Linked DNA regions of Candidatus Palibaumannia cicadellinicola. The protein of the gene in region 1 interacts with the protein of each later gene in a pairwise test. Links are inferred from orthologs where the notes say so. Each region holds a gene or a part of one and is shown on either strand. Other genes may lie near its edges. The genes, in order: gyrA and gyrB.

Region 1 (3,465 bases):
GTGTGCACGGTTAGTGTTAGTTAGGGTTATTGATGGTACTACTGCAATATCAGCAGTACGCAACAGTCGTTTAGCGATATCCTTATCCATACTGACAGCGGATCCAAGTACCGGAGAACCAACAAAAGGTAGATTTGCCATGCGTAACAGCCCTTGCAGATTTCCATCCTCGCCCAAAGTACCATGTACAATAGGAAATATGACATCTAGCTGGCATAAGGTCTCTAAGGTCTCTATCTGCACTAATTGAGACTGTTTACGTCCAGGAACGATGGCAACATGTTTATTACTTCTTTTTAGAGAAATATATTTTGGATTTTCCCCGTAGATTAAATAATCGGAACTATCGTTGATATGCCACTTTCCTTCTTTATCTATACTTAACAGTACTACATCGAATTTTTCTTGATCAATAGTTTCAACTATATTTTTAGCTGATTGCAGTGAAACTTCATGTTCTGCTGATGGACCACCAAAAATCAGCCCGACGCGTAATTTGGCCATATATTTTTATATCCGAATACATGAGGTTTGAAACATGTAAATCATACCAAACGCATTAAGTTCCTAATCATCCATTGGTTCAGCTACACGCTGTAAGCTTACTACATGTTCATCTTCGGCAGTACGGATGAGTGTAATACCTTGAGTATTACGACCAATTATGCTAACCTCAGAAACCCAGGTACGTACTAGTGTACCTGCATCTGTTATCATCATAATCTGATCAGAATTATCTACTTGAACTGCGCCCACAACCTCGCCGTTACGTTCGCTCACTTTGATCGATATAACTCCTTGAGTCGAACGGGATTTGGTTGGATATTCTGCCTGAACAGTTCGCTTACCATAACCATGCCTAGTAACAGTCAGTATATGACCATCTGCACGTGGTATAATAAGTGATACTACTCTATCACCCTTAGTTAGGTTAATGCCTCGTACTCCTGTTGCGGCACGGCCCATACTACGGACCTGATTTTCGGAGAAACGTACTACTTTACCGTAAGCTGAAAATAACATGACTTCGTTGCTACCGTCAGTTAAATCTACTCCAATTAGCTCATCTCCTCCATGTAGATTAACGGCTATAATTCCGGCACTGCGTGGACGGCTGAATTCTATTAGTGATGTTTTCTTAACCGTACCACTAGCAGTAGCCATAAACACATTATGTCCTTCTTCGTACTTACGAACGGGTAGAATGGTAGTGATACGCTCATTCTGCTCTAGCGGCAGTAAGTTAACGATCGGTCGCCCACGTGAGCCGCGGCTGGCTGCGGGTAATTCATATACTTTCATCCAATACATTCTGCCACGGCTAGAGAAGAGCAGAATAGTATCGTGGGTGTTAGCTACAAGTAGACGATGAATAAAATCTTTTTCTTTCATGCGTGCTGCAGATTTTCCTTTTCCACCTCGTCGCTGTGCCTCATAGTCATTTAATGGCTGATATTTCACGTAACCTTGATAGGACAGAGTAACGACAACATCTTCCTGGTTGATCAAATCTTCTATCAGAAGATCTGAAGCAATCGCAGTAATCTCAGTACGACGAGTATCGTTATACTGTTTTTTAATACTACTTAATTCATTCCTGATTACTTTCATGAGACATTCTGGATCGTGTAAAATGCCAAGCAGCTCAACAATATTCTTCAATAGTTCTTGGTACTCTACCATGAGCTTTTCGTGTTCTAAGCAAGTCAATTTATGCAAGCGTAAATCTAGAATAGCCTGCGCCTGCTTTTCTGTTAGATAGTACTGGCCATTACGGATACCATATTTAGCTTCTAACCATTCCGGACGCACCCTATCATTAACTGTACGATCCAGCATAGAGGTAGCAAAGGTACCTAACTCCCAAGCGTAAACTACTAATACTGCTTTAGCTTCTGCTGGTGTATTTGCTTTACGGGTAAGCGCAATGATCGACTCAATATTGGCCTGCGCTACCGCTAGTGCTTCCAAGATATGAATACGATCGCGAGCTTTACTTAATTCGAAAAGAGTCCGGCGAGTGACTACGTCCTGGCGGTGACAAACAAAAGCCGATAATATCTCTTTGAGTGAAAAAATTTTAGGTTGTCCTTTATGTAGCGCTACCATATTGATACCAAACGACACCTGTAATTGAGTCATGGAGTATAAGTTATTCAGTACTACCTCAGCTACAGCATCGCGTTTGATTCCAATGATAATACGCATACCGTCTTTATCAGACTCGTCGCGTAGGACACTAATACCTTCTATACGCTTATCTTTAACTAGTTCAGCGATTTTTTCTATTAGGCGTGCTTTATTAACTTGATAAGGAATTTCACGCACAACAATAGTTTCACGCCCGGTCTTCGCATCAGCTTCGACTTCTGCGCGTGCACGAATACATATTTTACCGCGCCCGGTCCGGTACGCATCTTCAATACCACGTCTGCCATTAATAATAGCAGCGGTAGGAAAATCCGGACCAGGAATATATTTCATTAGTTCTTCGATACTAATCTGATTATCAGCAATATATGCTAAGCAGCCTTCTATTACCTCAGAAAGGTTATGTGGAGGAATGTTAGTAGCCATCCCAACTGCAATACCGGAAGATCCATTGACTAGTATATTTGGCATCCTTGTTGGCATGACATCAGGAATCTGCTCTGTGCCGTCGTAGTTAGGAACGTGGTCTACAGTCTCTTTCTCTAAATCTACTAGTAATTCGTGGGCGATTTTTGACATGCGTACTTCTGTATAACGCATCGCAGCAGCCGAGTCGCCATCAACGGAACCAAAATTACCCTGACCGTCAACTAACATATAACGTAACGAGAAAGGCTGTGCCATACGCACGATGGCATCGTAGACCGCAGTATCCCCATGGGGATGATATTTACCAATAACGTCACCGACTACGCGTGCAGATTTTTTATAAGGTTTATTCCAATCATTACCGAGTACGCTCATAGCGAATAATACACGACGGTGTACTGGTTTAAGTCCATCGCGTACATCTGGTAACGCACGTCCTACAATCACTGACATCGCGTAATCTAGATAAGAACGTTTTAGTTCTTCTTCGATGCTAATAGGTGTTATTTCTCTAGCTTTAGCTAGGTCGCTCATGGAGCAGCTATCCTTCCATAAAAAATAAAGCTTTTCTTCAAAAGATTATACCATCTTTTACCATGAAAGGAGACGATTGCCTGTATATCAGTGATACTACTGATATGATATATTTTAATGATTATATAGAAAATAATCTGCCTATTGTGCCTATTGTGCCTATTGTAATATAGTAAATATACTTTATGCATTGATTAATGTTAATAATCATTTTAGGTGTTTTAATATGAATTACAAAGCTAACCATGACTCTATGCAGCAGGAAAATGTCAATTTAAACGAAATTACTAAATTTAATGCTGTCGCCACCAGTTGGTGGAAACCAAACGGTAAGTTAAAGCTACTACACCG
Region 2 (3,357 bases), 290 kb from region 1 along the record:
TAACCTTATCATCATTCGTAATATGGGTAGTACGTTTTTACATGGGATAATAACAATATTTATTGGTCTAATAATGGGTGCTGTGATATCTCTAAATAAATCATCAAGTAATAGTACCTATTTTATTAATCAGTTGTTAGCACGCTTACGTTGTTTGTCTCAAGCTTTTCGCCATATAGTTTTTGCCCAAATTAAAGTATCATTATTAAATACTTTACTTACTTCTATTATCATACTAATGATTTTTCCATTTTTAGGTATTAATTTACCGCTAGGGAAGACTCTTATTGTCTTCACTTTTATCTTTGGCTTACTACCTATTATTGGGAACCTTATTTCTAATATGATGATTATCATCTCAGCATTTTCTGTTTCTCTAACAGTGGGTGGATTTATGATGATCTACTTAATATTTATCCATAAACTAGAATATTTTACCAATGCCGAAATAATTGGTAATAGTATTCAGGCTAAATCTTGGGAACTACTACTTGCTATGCTTATCTCTGAGGCAGCCTTTGGTATCGAAGGTTTAGTGGCTGCTCCAATTTATTATGCATATCTCAAAAATGAATTACGGGCGGAGAAATTAATATAATAATAAGTATTAAATATCTATATAAGTGACTTTAAGCGCATTTTCCTCAATAAATGTACGCCGTGGTTCTACCGCATCACCCATTAGGGTAGTAAAAAGCTGGTCGGCATTCATTGCATCTTTCACTGTAACGCGCAGTATGTTCCGACTTTTTGGATCCATAGTAGTTTCCCATAATTGCTGAGGATTCATCTCTCCGAGACCTTTATAGCGCTGAACGATCATACCACGACATGACTCTTTTATTAGCCATTCCACTACCTGCTCAAAAGTTTTAACTAACTTACGATGTTCACCACGCTTAATATATGTCTCTGGCACGATTACATCATGTAATTTTTCTCCTAGTATTATTAGTTTACGGTATTCACTACAATTTATGAAATCAACATCTAGCAAATAATTAGTTTTTACACCGTAAGTTCGTACCCATAACCTAGGTTCGAATAACTGACGCTCGTTTTCTTGTACTTCAAAATAGTAACTAATGCCATGCTTATCTTGCTCATTAAGTATTTTAGATAATAACGCTATCCAGTTTGTAACTATAGTAGCATTTTGCATTTCTATTTCTGTCAGCATCGGATGATAGATTAACTGTTTTAGTAATGCGCGCGGAAATCTACGCTCCATACGGTCTATAATCTTTTGCACAACATAATACTCTATGACCAGCGCTTTTAGCGCTGGTCCAGAAAAAACATGCTTTTTAGAGTATAACTTAGCTCCATCTATAGCTAGTGATATCTGATATTGATCCATAGCATCATCATCATGAATATACTGTTCTTGTTTACCTTTTTTAACCTTATATAGCGGTGGCTGAGCAATAAAAATATGACCTTTATTAATGATTTCTGGCATATGACGATAAAAAAAAGTTAGTAACAAGGTACGGATATGGGAGCCATCTACGTCGGCATCAGTCATTATAATAATTGTATGATAACGTAACTTATCTGAATTGTACTCATCTCTACCAATGCCGCAACCAAGTGCAGTAATTAATGCTGCTACTTCATTAGAGGAGAGCATCTTATCAAAACGAGCCTTTTCAACGTTAAGTATTTTACCTTTAAGCGGTAGTATTGCTTGATTTTGACGATTACGGGCTTGTTTAGCAGAACCACCTGCAGAATCACCTTCAACTAGATATAATTCGGATAACGTAGGATCACGTTCCTGACAATCAGCTAGTTTACCTGGTAAACCGGCTAAATCCAACGCTCCTTTACGTCGAGTTATTTCTCGTGCTTTACGCGCTGCATCGCGAGCACGAGCTGCATCAATAATTTTGCTAACTATAATTTTGGCATCGTTAGGATGCTCTAGTAAATATTCAACTAACAGTTCATTTATTAATGATTCAACCACTGCTTTAACTTCTGAAGATACCAGCTTATCTTTAGTCTGAGAAGAAAATTTTGGATCCGGCACCTTAACTGATAGTACAGCTATTAAACCTTCACGGGCGTCGTCGCCGGTAGCGATAATTTTGTTTTTTTTATTATAACCTTCTTTATCTATATAAGAGTTAAGGGTACGAGTCATAGCTGCACGGAAACCAGCTAAATGAGTACCACCATTTGGTTGTGGAATATTATTAGTAAAACAGTAAATGTTTTCTTGAAAACCATCATTCCATTGCATAGCAATTTCTACACTAATATGATCTTTATCAGTAGAGAAATAGAAAATATTAGAGTGAATTGGTGTTTTATTTTTATTAAGGTATTTTACAAAAGCTTTAATACCACCTTGATAATGAAAATTATCTTCTTTAGAGTAACGTAAGTCATGCAAGCGAATATAAATACCAGAGTTCAAAAAAGATAGTTCTCGTAAACGTTTAGCTAAAATTTCGTATTGGAATTCTTTATGATTAGTAAAAGTTTGAAAACTAGGCCAGAAGCGTACGGTCGTACCAGTTTGTCTAGTATTGCCTACAACCGTTAATGGAGCTTGTGGTACTCCAGAATAATAAGTTTGCTGATGGACTTTACCTTCACGTTTGATTATAAGTTCTAGTTTTTCTGAAAGTGCATTTACTACCGAAATTCCAACACCATGTAGGCCACCCGATACTTTATAGGAATTATCATCAAATTTTCCACCTGCATGTAGTACGGTCATGATGACTTCTGCCGCAGAGATGTCTTCTTCTACGTGGATATCGGTAGGAATACCTCGTCCATTATCTTGGACGGAAACAGAGTTATCTTTGTGAATAGTAACTACTATTTCTTTACAATATCCAGCAAGAGCTTCGTCAATCGCATTATCCACAACTTCGAATACCATATGATGTAAACCAGTACCATCATCGGTATCACCAATATACATTCCTGGTCGCTTACGCACCGCGTCCAGTCCTTTAAGTACTTTAATATTTGAGGAATCATAAGAATTAGACATTAACTGTTTCGACTCATTGAGTAATAAGGTCAAAGATTGATTCGACCATTTGATCACAGAGAGTATTTTTTAGTTACTCAGTCTAAATCTATAAGCTAAATATATCAGTGAGGTCACTTTATATATTTATCAGATAAATATGAACGAGTGTTATTCTCTCAATATAATTGCTTATAAAATCTTTATAAGAACTAATAATTAATTTTATTCTGTGCTTAAATTTTAATTTAATGTATATATTAATGTAATAAATATAATTACCTACTAAGGTAGAGTGACTTTACTAGATGAATTATATAGAAAATATTTTTCATAGACGCATTGGCATAACAACATAAACTGAC

Evidence for each region.
Region 2: the proteins of gyrA (region 1) and gyrB interact in binary tests that used the Escherichia coli proteins (3 or more experiments, as listed by UniProt). The link is inferred for Candidatus Palibaumannia cicadellinicola from one-to-one orthologs.

The regions. Positions count from the first base shown.
Region 1 is NZ_CP008985.1:448,095-451,559, reverse strand. Bases 342-3,465 are described here. They hold gyrA (DNA topoisomerase (ATP-hydrolyzing) subunit A), read right to left. Parts: upstream 3,115-3,465; coding sequence 568-3,114; downstream 342-567. Other genes in these bases: ubiG (bifunctional 2-polyprenyl-6-hydroxyphenol methylase/3-demethylubiquinol 3-O-methyltransferase UbiG), read left to right, coding at 3,341-3,465; ddlA (D-alanine--D-alanine ligase), read right to left, coding at 342-504. Also shown: more of ddlA, read right to left, coding at 1-341. UniProt on the Escherichia coli protein: A type II topoisomerase that negatively supercoils closed circular double-stranded (ds) DNA in an ATP-dependent manner to maintain chromosomes in an underwound state.
Region 2 is NZ_CP008985.1:162,554-165,910, forward strand. What follows is about bases 311-3,326. They hold gyrB (DNA topoisomerase (ATP-hydrolyzing) subunit B), read right to left. Parts: upstream 3,014-3,326; coding sequence 608-3,013; downstream 311-607. Other genes in these bases: IM45_RS00730 (AI-2E family transporter), read left to right, coding at 311-598; dnaN (DNA polymerase III subunit beta), read right to left, coding at 3,324-3,326. Also shown: more of IM45_RS00730, read left to right, coding at 1-310; more of dnaN, read right to left, coding at 3,327-3,357. UniProt on the Escherichia coli protein: DNA gyrase negatively supercoils closed circular double-stranded DNA in an ATP-dependent manner to maintain chromosomes in an underwound state.